DNA from 2 places in the Staphylococcus sp. EG-SA-2 genome. Region 2 is predicted to be linked to the other one. Evidence: predicted binding sites of a transcription regulator. Region 2 holds the regulator's gene; the other holds the start of a gene.

Region 1 (7,430 bases), on a different contig from region 2:
TATAATAGGAACGATATCAACATTTTTTCCGAAGCGATTTCGCAATTCACGATTGATTAAATAAATACTGTTTTCACCATGGCCAAGTAGAATAATACGTTCTGGATAGAAATTACAAACTTGTCTACAAATTTCTGATCCTATTGAACCACCTGCACCCGTAACTAAAATAGTTTTATTCGTCAATTCATTTGATATCATATCCATATCTAATTCAACAGGATCTCTGCCTAGTAAATCTTCTACTTCAACTTTTTTCAGTTGATTCACTTCTAACTCACCAGACATGACGTCTTCTATATTTGGCATTTTCAATAACTCAACGCCATCCATATGGCAAATATTATTAATTTCTTTCAAACGCTCTTGACCAATAGTTGGAATTGCAATGATGATTTTTTTAATCTTATATTTCCTCACTAGTTCTGGAATATCCGCAATTTTACCTTGGACTTTTACACCCTCAGTAATTGTGATATTGCGTTTATGTTCGTCATCATCGACTGCTAATACCGGTTCAAGTTTCATTTCGTCACTTTTCAACATTTGTCTAATCAGCATTGAACCTGCTTGACCAGCACCAACAACTAAAGTTGGCTTCTTATTAAATGACTTACCTCCAAGGTATTTCCGATAAATACGCCAAAATAACCTTGAGCCACCTATTAAAATCAAGTGCATCATCCAAGTAATTAAATACAATCTAAAAAACGGTCTATTGCCTGTAACAATTGTCACGACCACCATCGTAATAACGATAGATGTCGTCACAGCTTTAACAATTAAAATCAATTCACTCACACTGGCATATTCCCACGCTCGATGATACATATTAAAAATAAATGCTGAAATATGATGCGATATGAATAGTGATATAGCTGCCAATATTAATAATTTGACAGAATATGTTTTGAAATACGGTTCTAAAATGTAATAACTTACGAATACTGAAAATGTCACTATCAGTGAATCGATTAATGCTAGTATTAAAAGCCGCAATTTCACAGATAAATGTGCCATAAAACCCCTCATTTGCTGTTTATAACCCAAACCATCTTTTCTGTTTATAATCTTGTTGTGGCATTCGTTTAGGAATTTTTTTATCATCAACAACTAACTTCGCATTACTAATAAATCCGTTCATATCTTCATAATAATCACGTAATTTCTTATCATTAAATAAGTCTTTCATTAAGAACGGTCTGATTTCTGTGTTATGCGCATCTGAACCGATGAAATGTGTCAGATTGTTTTCAATCATTTGAATTGCTAATTTTCTAATTTTTTTACCGGAAATACCCGCTAATGACGCCGTTGTCACTTGACTTAAAGCACCTTTGTTAATTAAATCGTATAGTATGTCAAGGTTTTGACTTATTGCTTTATTCCGCTCTGGATGTGCAATAATCGGTACAAAGCCTTTACTCTGTAATTCGAAAAATAATTGATCAGTATAGTGTGGAACTTCATTTGATGGAAATTCTATTAGTAAATAGCGTGAATCATTAATACCGGTAATAACTTTTCGATCAATATCATTAAGGATTTGATCGGTAATTCTTATTTCCTGACCATAATAAAACTTTAGATTTAGTGCTTGTACTTCCTCTAAGCTTTCAATATGGTTTAAACATGATTTCACTTTTTCTATAGGTGTGGTATATCGAGGATGTAAGTGATGTGATGTTACAATGATTTCTGTAACACCTTGTGTTGTCGCTTGTTTTAAAAGATCCATCATCTCTGTTTCATTTGTCGGACCGTCATCGATATTAGGCAATATATGGTTATGAATATCAATCATACTTATTCATCTCCATAATAGTGATAATAACTAGAAGATTTATCGACCTTTGTCTTGTTCAAAATGACACCTAGAATGTTACTGCCTGCTTTTTCCATAAGTGCTTTTGCTTTTTTAACTTCATTTTTATCATTTTTTTCACTATCAATTACTAACAGACTATCTTTAATAGCACGCGCATATAGTTGTGCATCAGTCACAGTATTAACTGGCGGTGTATCGACAATAATAATGTCGTAACGTTTATTAAACAGATCAACTAATTCTTTGAACCTTTCAGACCCAATTAACTCAGATGGATTTGGAGGTACAGGGCCAGCTGTTAGCAAATCTAAATTTTCAATTTCTGTCGACGTAATTGCTTCTGACATAGTCGTTCGACCAATGATTAAGCTTGATAGTCCATTATTATTTTGCTCATTAAAAATATAGTTTTGTGTTGGCTTACGCATATCGCCATCAATAACTAATGTCTTATAGCCTGCTTGTGCATAAGTAATCGCTACATTCGATACAACTGTACTTTTACCTGCACCAGGCTTTTCAGAAGTAACCAATAAGCGCTTTACTTCACCATTTGCTTTTGAAAACATGATGTTTGAACGTATACCTCGAAACTTTTCACTAATTGTTGATTTTGGTTTTTCATATACAAATAGTGTTGTTGTCGTATTTTCCTTTTTTGACATAAGTAGCAACCATCCTTAATTAAATTTTTGAATTGAACCCAATACAGGCAATCCTAATTCTTTCTCTACATCTTCTTCATCTTTAATTCGCTTATCGAAAATTACTTTGAAGAAGATATATATAAGCGCGACAACTAATCCTAAAAAGAATGCACCGATTAGATTCACTACAGTTTTTGGTGCGACTTTAACTGCTGTACCGTCTGCTTTAGATAAAATTGATACGTTATCCACACTCATAATCTTCGGAATTTGTTTACTTGTAACTTTAGCGAAGCTATTCGCAATTTTTTCCGAATCTTGTTTATGACCACTTTTAACTTGGATGTTGATAAGTTGCGTATTTTCTTGGTTTGTAATTGTCAACATACTCGACAATTTAGATGGTGAATACTTATCATTTAAGTCCTTTGACACCTCATCTAAAATTCTAGGACTTTTAACAATTTCTTTATACGTATTTACAAGTTGAATATTACTTTGAACCTCTTGTGCCATAAACTGAGGATTGTCACCCTTAGTTTGATTCACTAAGATTTGAGTATTAGCTTGATATTTAGGTGATAAGACGAAAAATGTAACAATAGCGCTAATAATTAAAAATAATAGCGGTAAAATAATTAAAATCTTCAAGTTTTTTTGTAATACTTCTTTAATTTTTGTTAATTCTAATGTACTTTCCATTATTTACCTCCCTTAAAAATTTTCATTAAAATTGGTATTATATATATAGTATTTACATATTACATATCGTTTAAACAATTAATTACTTTTAAACCGCATTATTTACGCATATTCATTTATATGAAATTAAAAATAATTATACTCTAAAGTAGTAATAGTTTGCGAAATGAGTATCAATCTTAATATTTTCTTTATTTAAAAAAATGATTGTCTAGTTTGTATCTCTGAAGATTTGGCAATAAATAAAAGCCGATAACCGTAAAATGATTATCGACTTAAAGTTTATGTGGCATTTTTTACTTTTGTAATTTCAGGTGAGTTATATGATTATTATCAGATAGATTATTGCTTATAATCATATGATGTTTGAATGATATCTTTGATTTCACTGATTAGTGCTTCTTTAGGATTAGCAGTTGTACATTGATCTTCAAATGCGAGCTCTGCCATTCTATCAATTGATTCATTTAATTCTTCTTCAGACACACCTTGTGATTTCAAATTCATTTCAATTCCGACTGATTGACCTAATTCGTAGACAGCTTTAGCTAATGATTCTACGAGTGCTTCTGTCGTATTCCCTTTTAATCCTAAGAATTTGGCAATATCTGCATAATCTGTATCTGCTCTGAAGAACTCATATTTAGGGAATAATGCATGTTTTTGCGGGTCTTTGGCATTATAACGGATAATATGCGGTAGTAATATCGCATTCGCTCTACCATGCGGAATACCATATTCGCCACCAATTTTATGTGCAATTGAGTGTGCAATGCCTAAGAATGCATTTGCAAATGCCATACCAGCCAAAGTTGATGCGTTATGCATTTTCTCTCTTGAAACTTTATCACCCTTTTCAACAGATGATTTTAAATATTCGAACGTCAATTTAATCGCTTGTAGACTCAAACCTCTTGTATAGTCTGAAGCCATTACAGATACATATGATTCCATTGCATGCGTTAGTACATCCATTCCTGTATCTGCTGTAACGCTTTTTGGCACACTCATCACAAATTGAGGGTCAATAATTGCAACGTCAGGTGTTAAAGCAAAATCAGCCAACGGATATTTTACATTTGTTTCACTATCTGTGATAACTGCAAATGGTGTTACTTCTGAACCTGTACCTGATGTCGTAGGGATACAAATGAACGTCGCATTTTCAGGCATGCCTATTTTATAAGTACGTTTACCGATGTCTAGGAACTTTTGTTTAGCACCGAAGAATGATGTCTCAGGGTGTTCAAAGAACATCCACATTGCTTTTGCAGCATCCATCGCTGAACCACCACCAAGTGCAATGATTGTATCTGGTTGGAAATCAACCATCATTTCCAGACCTTTATATACTGTATTAGTTGATGGGTTCGGTTCGACTTCGCTAAATATTTTAATTTGAGGCTGTTCCGTTCTTTGTCTTAATACATTCTCAACTGTTTTTGTATAACCGAATTCTACCATACCAGGGTCACAGACAATCATCACTTTTTCAATCTTGTCCATTGTTGTTAGACTCATGATTGCATTTTCTTCAAAATAAATTTGAGCAGGCACCTTGAAAATTTGAGTATTATTACGTCGTTTAGCAATCGTTTTAATGTTTAATAAATCTGTCGCACTAACATTATGTGAAATTGAGTTTCTACCGTACGAACCACAACCTAATGTTAAAGACGGAATCAATTCGTTATACATATCACCAATACCTCCAACCGCTGATGGTGTATTTACAAGTACACGACAAGCTTTCATTCTTAGTCCAAAATCTTTTTGTAATGTTTCATCTTCTGTATGGATAACGGCTGTGTGTCCTAATCCACCAAAATGTAGTGTGTCTTCACAAATTTGAAATGCTTGTTTTGTAGATTGGGCTTTTACTAAGGCTAATACTGGAGATAATTTTTCACGAGATAACGGATAGTCTGAACCTACACCGCTAATTTCGGCTATGATAAGTTTTGTATTTTCGGGGACAGGTATACCTGCTAATTCAGCTATTTCAACTGCAGATTTACCGACAATATCAGGCTTAATACCTGTTTTTTGTTCATTCATAATTGCATTTTCTAAGCGTTGTAATTCATCTTTTTTAACAAAGTATGCTTGATGTGCTTTAAATTCATTAGTAACATCTTTATAAATTTCTTTATCAATGACTACAACTTGTTCAGAAGCACAAATCATACCATTATCAAATGTTTTTGAACCAATGATATCATTTACTGCACGTTTAATGTGTGCTGTTTTTTCAATGTAAGACGGCACGTTACCTGGTCCCACACCTAATGCCGGTTTGCCAGTTGAATATGCAGACTTAACCATGCCCGAACCACCTGTTGCTAGAACTAATGCAATACCTTTGTGATTCATTAATTGTTTTGTTGCTTCGATAGAAGGCACTTCAATCCACTGAATAATATCTTTAGGTGCACCTGCCTTCATTGCCGCTTCTAATACAACTTCTGCTGCACGCTTCGACGATTCTTGTGCACTTGGATGGAATGCAAAAATGATTGGATTTCCTGTCTTAATTGCAATCATCGCTTTAAAAATAGTTGTCGACGTAGGATTTGTTGTTGGCGTAACACCACAAATAACACCAATTGGTTCCGCTACATACGTTAATCCTTTTTCTTTATCTTCACCAATAATCCCTACTGTCTTATTGTCTTTTATTGAATTCCATATATATTCAGAAGCGTATAAATTTTTAATCGCTTTATCTTCGTATATACCTCTTCCAGTTTCTTCATGTGCTAATTTTGCTAGCACCATATGTTGATCAACAGCTGCTAAGCTCATTTGATGAACAATATGATCAATTTCTTCTTGTGACTTTTTAGATAATGCTTCTAATGCTTTTTTCCCTTTGTCAGCTAGAGCATCAATCATAATTGCCACTTCTTGTTCTTTCGATCCACGATTTTCTTTTTCAGGTATAGTTAACATATACAACCACTCCTTTATACTTTGTGAATTATTTCACAAACATTATAGTACATGTCTCTCAGGATATAAAGAAAATTCTATGCAAAAAAGTTTAATTTCGAATATTATTTGAACAAATATCAAATTTTAAAATAAATGTTTTCATGAAATCATTGTTATTTCGGTGTTTTTAGAATGATTTTATAATCATAATTTTTTCAATGACATAATTTATTCATAATTTTATATTTAATTCTGAATATTCTTTAATAGCCTAAAAAGCTTGTTATATCGCACAAAACACAACATTAAAAGGTCCTTGTCGCTACCTATCAACAGATGTTACACAAAAAAACTCGAACTGAAATGATGATCTTTTCAGCTCGAGTTTTAAATATTGGTGCCTTATTTATATAGATTCGTTATATTATATTCTCTATTTTCATTAACATAATCCTTAAAGAGTTTTAAATTAATACCTGCTAGATGATTCAAAAATGTTTCATCAACTTTTAAATAATTCAATAATTTTTGTGGTGTCAGTATATTTCTATCAAAATACAACTTTAATAAACTATTCATTTTGACAGGACGTGACATTTCAATCACGTCGTCTAAAGGCTCTTTACTTTTATAGCCTTTTTTATTTAATGATGCCCAAAAATATCTGTACTGAGTACTAGACATTAGGCCTAGATAATAAGCTCTCATTGCAATTGCTTGTATAGAAACATACCATTTTTCTTTCAATACAGCTAAATAATCAGGATTTGATTTTTTGGTCATTTGATCAAAGTCTTTTTTAAACGCTTCTTCAGGTAGTAAAAATTCAGAGGCGAAAATATCTGCCTCATGTTCAATTGTCTTATATTCTTCAGGAGATAATAAGTCGAATTGAATATGACGATGTAGAACGAGATGTCCCAGCTCATGTGCAAGATCAAAATTCCTTCTAACTGCTACCCCCCTATTTGTACCCAGTATAATAAAAGGTGTCTGATCTTTACTCCAAAAACTATATGCGTCTATGCTATCATTAATTCGCTTTTCGTATATAACTATACCCGCTTTTTCAAGCATAAATAATAGTGCTTCGTTGCTTTCATCTTGAAGAATTTTAGCCCTCACAACTTTAGCAATTTCTTTTATGCTTTCTTTTTTATTTAGTGATTCTAAATTGCCATTCAACAATTCATCTAAATTATTTATTAAAGATAAAATAATATTATCCGGTATCGTTACAAAAGAAAATAAGTAGCTAGTTAAATTAGATAAATACATTGCTTGATAATATTGCTTATTTAATAGTTTCGTAGATACTT
Region 2 (8,297 bases):
TGATTATCTAATTCAGCTATGTAATCGAAACAATTTTTAAGCTCATTCATATGTGTTGTATAGCTTTTTTGAATTGAATGAAATAAAACATAATCAAGCATGAAAATAAGTTTAACTAGTTTAATTACCATAGCTCCGATATCTTCATCATTAACTTCAGCTAAAACACTCGTTAAATGACGTGCTGTTCTAAATTGCTTAAAATTGACTTCAGGTTGTGGAGCATGTTTAATTTTTGAGATAGTATAGCCTTGTTTTAAAACATTGGATGCATAAAAGATAGATTTTAAGTCATCCTCATATGTACGCTTTAAAGTTGCTGATAAAATGATATTAAATAGGCAACTCATAAGAAATAATAAAATACCAACTTGTGAATTAATAAATATAACTGCAAATGAGATAACTGGTAAAAACGGGCATAGAAACAATATATTTTGACGTTTTACCGGTGTGATTTGGTCTGGAAATGTTGGATAAACAGTTTTACCAATCAAAGCTAAATGATATGTTACGTTTTTTCTAAATTCAGCATTATCATTAAATAAACTAAGTAATGATTTGTTCGTAATTGAAAGCATTCCACGTAAACAGGCATATAGCTTCATTTCACCAATAGCTGTTAAATTATAATTCATCTTATGAAAAATTGCATTCATATTTAAGTCGGACCAAGTTTTATCATCAACTAATGAATGTGATTCAAATTTTTCCTTGTAGAGCTTATACTCATAGTCGAAATGTGAGTTCGGTCTGATAAAAGCTTCTAATGGAGAAATCGTTTGCCATAATGTTTCCATAGATTTTAATAGACGTTGACGACTCATGTATCGTCCAACAATTCCTATTACAGATGTAAGTAGAATAATTGCTATAACAAATATTAAAAATGTTTGATTTGTGCTCATAAGTATCTCCTTATTTATTTTTAATAATAATAAAAATATACTTCAATAATATTATTATTTCATAAAGAAAGTGTCTTAACAATGAATTTTGATAAAAACAATGTCAATAGAGAACATGCGTACTTATCAACAAAGAGTGAATAACTTGTGGATAAAAGGTGTTGATAACGTCATTTATTGTGGATATCAGGTGGGAAAACAGAAAATAAATAATTGATTAGTGTTAATTTACTTGTGGATAACTAGGATAAGTCTGTGGATAGCTATAATATCAGCGTTTTTATTGTGAATAAAAAAATTAAAATTTGTAAAAAAATAACTCTAACTATAGCGAATTTACAGTTAGAGTTATGTATATTTTTATAGTTTTTGTTGTAATTCTTCCCATTTAGACATAGCGTGTTCTAATTTTTGTTCGCTATCTTGTTTTTGGATAGCTAATTCGTTTGCTTTTTGTGGATTGTTATACACTTCTGGTTGGGTTAATTGCTCGTCTATTTGTAAGATAGTAGTCTCTAAAGTTTCTATTTCATTTTCACACTCGGATATTTGTCGTTCAAGTTTGCGTTGTTCACGTCTTTGTTCTTTTTGGTTATGATACGACGATTGTTCCATAGACTTTTTATGTGCTTGTACGTTAACTGACTGTTCTTCTTGGTGCGCTTTCAACGCTTCGGCTTCCTCAACTTTTTCAATGTAATATTGATAATCTCCTAAATACATCTTTCCGCCATCAATTGTTAAATCAAATACCTTGTTTGCTAATTGGTTAATAAAGTAACGATCATGGGAAACAAATAGTATTGTTCCTTCAAAATGTTGGAGTGCTTGCTCTAACATTTCTTTTGAATCTATATCGAGGTGGTTGGTAGGTTCATCTAAAATAAGTACATTGTCACGTTGCAACATAAGTAGTGCTAGTTGTAAACGTGCTTTTTCACCACCAGATAAATCATTAATTATCTTTTTAACATCGTCTTGTACAAATAAGAAACGTCCAAGAACTGCTCGAATATCTTTTTCATTCATTAACGGATATTGATCCCACACATAATCTAAAATCGTTTTACTAGATTTAAATTCTGCTTGCTTTTGATCATAATAACCAATTTGTAAATTTGCGCCGAAAGTAATATCGCCATTAAGCGCTTTTTGTTGATTAGCAATAGTTTTAATTAAGGTCGATTTTCCAATACCATTTGGCCCAATGATTGCTATATGATCGCCTTTAGAGACCTCTATACTGATAGGTTTGGTAATTGCAGTTTGATAACCGATTTCTAAATTTTTTACATGCATGACGTCATTACCTGTATTCCGGTCAAAGCCAAATTGAATATTTGCACTTTTGGCATCTAACATTGGTTTATCAATGCGTTCCATTTTTTCTAAAATCTTACGTCTACTTTTTGCCATTCCACTTGTTGAAGCACGGGTAATATTTTTCTCAACAAAAGTTTCTAATCGTTTTATTTCTGCTTGTTGACTTTCATATTCTTGCATTCGTTTTTGATAATATAAATCCCGTTGCTGTATAAATTCCTCGTAATTACCAACATAGCGTTTGACATCACCTAAAGCCACATCATAAATTTGAGTAACTATTTTATCTAAAAAGTAACGATCATGGCTGATGATGACGATTGCACCTTTAAAATAACGTAGATAATCTTCAAGCCACTTTGTCGTTTCTAAATCTAAGTGGTTAGTAGGTTCATCTAAAAGTAATAAATCAGGTTCGTTTAATAGCATTTGAGCTAAAGATAAACGTGTTTTTTGGCCACCGCTAAAATCATTGATAGGTTTATTGAAATCTTCTTCACTAAAATTTAACCCGTGAAGTACTGTTTTAATTTTACTTTCATATTGATACCCTTCTAATTGTTCAAATTGATTCGATAAAGATTCATAACGGGACATATGTGTTTTATATGTATCACTATCGTAATCATTTGCATGTTTTGATAACCAATCTGTTTCTTCTTTGATTAAGCTTTCCATTCGTTTAATATGTTCAAATGGTTTTGACATTTCTTCAAAAACTGTTGCATTAGAATTTAAAGTCATTTGTTGAGTTAAATAACCTAGTTTTAAGTTTTTAATTTTTGACACATTTCCAGAATCATAGTTTTCTACACCAGCTATAATTTTCATCAATGTTGATTTACCGGCGCCATTTCTTCCTACGATACCAATTCGTTCACCAGTTTTTACTTCAAAATCAACATCAGTAAATATATCTTCACCATCGAACGATTTTGATATATGATTGAGTTGTAAAAGTATCATTCGATCTTCACCTTTCGTCTTTCTCAAATTTTATTAACTTATGAAAAAAGTCGTAATTATTACATTAATAACCATTTTACAGTATAAAACGCCGTCTTGAAACTAAGATATTTATTTTTAAAATTCAATAATGTATAATATTTAGGTATTCATTGTAATCAATTATTTGTTTTTTAATAATCTAACAATTACGCTCTAACTCGTTTGAATACATAGATATAATTCATTCAAACACGAAGGAGGAAATAGCGAATGAGTGACCAAGTTAAAATTCCTCGAGCAACTTTAAAACGTTTGCCGTTATATTATAGATTTGTCAGTTCATTAAAATCTAAAGGTATAGATCGTGTAAATTCAAAAGCGATTAGCGATGCGTTACAAATTGACTCGGCAACAATTCGTCGTGACTTTTCATATTTTGGCGAATTAGGTAAAAAAGGGTACGGATATAATATAGATAGTTTATTGGATTTCTTTAAATCTGAACTAAGCGAGAGTGACATGATCAAAATCGCAATTGTCGGAGTTGGGAACCTAGGGAAAGCTTTGCTCACATATAACTTTTCAATACATGACGATATGACGATTACAGAAGCGTTTGACGTAAAAGAAGATGTTATTGGCCAGAAAATAGGGAACGTTATTGTAAAAGATAACGATGAATTAATAACAACATTGAAGAAGGAAGAAATAGATGTTGTGATTCTAACTACACCAGAAAGAGTTGCACAGAAAGTTGCAGATGAACTCGTCCAAGCTGGTGTGAAAGGTATTTTAAACTTCACTCCTGGTAGAATTAATACGCCTTCAGATGTGCAAGTACATCAAATTGACTTAGGTATAGAATTACAGTCATTATTATTCTTTATGAAAAATTACAGTGAATAAATGTGATGTTAGCTTTGAATGATTAACCTTGTTATATCTTTAATTAATTATAGAACAGTCTGGGACTAAGTATGTCTCAGGCTTTTTCTGTTATGTTTGAAAATGAAAGGAAAAACTGTTGTGTTGATAAATATAGTATAGGTTAATAAATTAACACGTAGAGATATAATGATGAATCGTAATTAATCGCCTTCCTTATATGAATATAATATAAATATCAAAAATATTGTGTATAAGGTTGAAAACAAGAAAATCATCACCTATAATACATACTAAACTTATCGGAAATGAGGGGTTAGGATTATGTGGATGATTTTTAGTGGCTTAATTGTCGGGGGACTCTTAGGTTTTGTCATGCAAAGAACAAGATTTTGTTTAACAGGTGGCTTTCGAGATATGTATGTGCAAAAGAATAATAAGATGTTCTATGCATTATTAATCGCTATTACTATTCAAAGTATAGGATTATTGATTTTGACGGCAACAGATATTTTACAAATTCCTGCACATAGTTTTCCAATATTGGGAACAATTATAGGTTCTTTTATTTTTGGAATTGGAATAGTATTGGCTGGAGGGTGTGCAACAGGTACTTGGTATCGCGCTGGTGAAGGGCTAATTGGTAGTTGGATTGCATTAGTATTATATGCTGTTACTGCAGCAATCACTAAAACAGGGATTTTAAAGCCAGTAATGGATAAAATTAATCAACCAACGAATGTAAATAGTGATATGTCTCAAACAACTGGCATTCCGTTTTGGGGATTAGTCGTTATATTAACTATAATCACCATTTTTCTAGTTGTAAGAACACTCAATAATAAGAAAGTTCGAGTTGCTGTTCCAAAACTAAAGCAACGTTATACAGGTATTAGATATTACCTTTTCGAAAAACGATACCATCCATTTATTGCAGCAATTGTAATTGGACTTATCGCACTCTTAGCTTGGCCAATGAGTGCATCAACTGGAAGAAATGACGGTTTAGGTATAACAACGCCTTCAGCAAATTTAGTACACTTTTTGATTACAGGTGAAACTAAATTTATTGATTGGGGTGTCTTTTTAGTTCTAGGAATTTTCATTGGTTCATATATTGCAGCTAGAGGATCAAGAGAATTTAAATGGCGATTGCCAGACAAGATTACAATACGAAACAGTGCCATTGGTGGCATATGTATGGGATTTGGTGCGTCAGTTGCTGGTGGTTGTTCTATCGGTAACGGTTTGGTTGAAACGGCAACGATGACTTGGCAAGGATGGATTGCGCTAGCATCGATGATAGTTGGTGTATGGACAATGAGTCATTTTATCTTTGTTCGTCCAATGAAAAAAGTACAACAACAATCCGCAAAGGTTAAACAGCAAACGCAAATAGTATAGAAGATTATTATGCAAATGATGTTGATCAAATAAAAGTGATTGGAAAAGGAGAAATAATTATGATACACGAATTAGGTACAGTAGGAATGGTATGTCCATTTCCGTTAATTGAAGCGCAAAAGAAAATGGCAACATTGCAATCTGGAGATGAATTAAAAATTGATTTTGATTGCACGCAAGCGACGGAAGCCATTCCAAATTGGGCTGCAGAAAATGGTTATCCTATAACAAACTATGAACAAATTGATAATGCTTCATGGACAATTACAATTCAAAAAGTTTAACGTTATCATTTTAACAATAAAATAGATATTAGATTCTATGGCTACTTCCGCTAATTTAAAAGTGAGTAAGTAGTCTTTTTTGTTTTAGTTCATGAAATCATTTTTATATAGTGTGGCATATTTTATTTCAAAAGATGTAATAAAACTTAACGCATTTTTGCTTTTTATAAATTGTCAGATTATTATGAAAACAAGGGAGTGGTAAGTATGAATCTTAACGATACGATATTTATGTTTTTGTGTACATTATTAGTTTGGTTAATGACACCAGGATTAAGTTTATTTTATGGTGGGTTAGTTCAATCTAAAAATGCGCTTAATACTGTCATGCAAAGTATGGCAGCAATTGTGCTTGTTACATTTGTATGGATAACAGTTGGTTTTACAATTAGTTTTGGGAATGGGAATTTATGGTTCGGAAATTGGGAATATACTTTTCTTAATCATGTAGGTTTTGCGACTCAAGAAGATATTAGCCCACATATTCCTTTCGCTTTGTTTATGTTATTTCAAATGATGTTTTGTACGATTGCAATTTCTATTTTATCTGGTTCAATCGCTGAGAAAATGAAGTTTATTCCTTATTTATTATTCGTAGTAATATGGACTGCTCTTGTATACAGTCCAGTAGCACATTGGGTTTGGGGCGGCGGTTGGATTAATAAACTCGGTGTATTAGATTTCGCTGGAGGTACGGTTGTTCATATTACATCAGGTGTTTCTGGTTTAGTATTAGCTATTATGATTGGAAAAGGAAACAAACATTCTGAATCAACACCACATAATCTTATCATTACGTTGATTGGCGGTATATTCGTGTGGATTGGTTGGTATGGATTTAATGTAGGTAGTGCTTTTACATTTGATAATATTGCGATGCTTGCATTTACAAATACTGTCATTTCAGCCAGTGCAGGTGCTATAGGTTGGTTAATTTTAGAATATATTTTTAAAAAGACGACAAGTTTACTTGGACTTTTACTCGGTGCATTAGCAGGATTAGTTGTTATTACTCCTGCAGCAGGATATGTAACATATCTTAGTGCAACAATAATGGCTTTAATAGGAGGTATCTGTTGTTATATTGTCATTAATTACATCAAGGTAAAACTAAAATATCATGATGCATTAGATGCATTTGGTATTCATGGTGTTGGTGGTATTATTGGTGCTGTTTTAACAGCAGTTTTCCAAAGTAAAAAAGCCAATCCTGACATTGAGAATGGCTTTATTTATACTGGTGACATACATATTATACTTGTACAAATATTATGTGTAACAGCAGTTGTAATTTTTAGTATCGTCATGACGTTTATTATTGCGAAAGTAATTAAATTAATTACACCATTATCTGTTACGGAACAAGAAACGAATATAGGATTAGACAAGATTGTTCACGGTGAACATGCTTACTTTGAAGGTGAGCTAAATAGATTCAATAAACATATTCGATATTAGAATATATTTACATAGAATATTCATTGTCCTGACATTTAACTAAAGGTTGATGTTGGGACATTTTGTTATACAAAAGTTTTATTTTGAAATCTTTTTATGAAAGAAGCAGAAATATTATTTAAAGCGGTTACACATATGCTAAAATAAGGCTAAGTGTCACAAATAATGATAGGTGAATAAGTATGAAAAATATATCTGATATTGCCAAATTGGCAGGCGTTTCAAAAAGCACAGTATCTAGATTTTTAAATAATGGATCTGTCAGTAAAAAAACAAGTGAAAAATTAACAAGAATTATAGCAGAACATGACTATCAACCGAATCAATTTGCTCAAAGTTTAAGAGCGAGACAAACACACCTTATTGGTGCCATTATACCTAGAATGAATTCATATGCAGTAGATGAAACAATCAAAGGATTGGCAAAACAATGCCAAAAATATGAATCACAATTAATTTTAAATTACACAGGTTTAAATATCGAAGCAGAAATACAAGCGCTTGAAACATTAGCACGCAGTAAAGTAGATGGTATTGTTTTAATGGCTACAGACATAACAGAGAGACATATTGAAGTCATTAATAAAATGAATGTACCAATCGTTATTGTTGGTCAACAACATGAACAACTTCATAGTATTGTGCATGATGATTATAAAGCAGGTCAAATTATAGGCGAATGGATTGGTCAACAGGGATATCAACAAGTTGAAGTGTTTAGTGTAAGTGAAAAAGATATTGCAGTTGGTATACATAGAAAACGTGGTTTACTTGACCAGTTAGCTAAATACCAAATTAAACCTAATATACATGAAACAAATTTTACTTATGTGGAAGCACAAAAAGATGTTGCAAATGTTTTGGAAAATGTGGAGCAAGTAGATGCGGTTGTTGGAGCAACTGATACGATTGCATTAGCTGCCTATAAATATTATTCTGATAAAAATGATGTTATGAAACCACATCAAATATATGGTTTTGGTGGTGACCCAATGACACAATTAGTGTCTCCATCGATAAAAACAATTCATTATAATTATTTTGAAGCTGGCCAATGCGCGATGGAAGAGATACAACAGATGCTTAA

What was found. The regulator Rex, encoded in region 2, represses fermentation and respiration genes when NADH is low (regulators of the CRP and FNR family bind a similar motif). The targets are predictions, from matches to a motif close to TTGTGAAATATTTCACAA.
Region 1: the regulator Rex is predicted to act here: its motif matches at 6,151-6,168, upstream of adhE (bifunctional acetaldehyde-CoA/alcohol dehydrogenase).

The regions. Positions count from the first base shown of each region.
Region 1 covers NZ_JACYHC010000588.1:8,286-15,715, forward strand. The annotation lists gene cap8D (type 8 capsular polysaccharide synthesis protein Cap8D) at 1-1,020, opposite strand, end outside; gene cap8C (type 8 capsular polysaccharide synthesis protein Cap8C) at 1,040-1,804, opposite strand; gene cap8B (type 8 capsular polysaccharide synthesis protein Cap8B) at 1,807-2,493, opposite strand; gene capA (capsular polysaccharide type 5/8 biosynthesis protein CapA) at 2,509-3,177, opposite strand; gene adhE (bifunctional acetaldehyde-CoA/alcohol dehydrogenase) at 3,520-6,129, opposite strand; gene IDG60_RS10435 (spr1629 family repressor/antitoxin) at 6,514-7,430, opposite strand, start outside.
Region 2 covers NZ_JACYHC010001282.1:394-8,690, forward strand. The annotation lists partial or broken gene IDG60_RS20700 (MutS family DNA mismatch repair protein) at 1-908, opposite strand, end outside; gene IDG60_RS20705 (hypothetical protein) at 997-1,125, shown strand; gene IDG60_RS20710 (ABC-F family ATP-binding cassette domain-containing protein) at 1,269-3,197, opposite strand; gene IDG60_RS20715 (redox-sensing transcriptional repressor Rex) at 3,450-4,085, shown strand; gene IDG60_RS20720 (YeeE/YedE family protein) at 4,389-5,468, shown strand; gene IDG60_RS20725 (sulfurtransferase TusA family protein) at 5,528-5,752, shown strand; gene IDG60_RS20730 (ammonium transporter) at 5,960-7,210, shown strand; gene IDG60_RS20735 (LacI family DNA-binding transcriptional regulator) at 7,393-8,297, shown strand, end outside.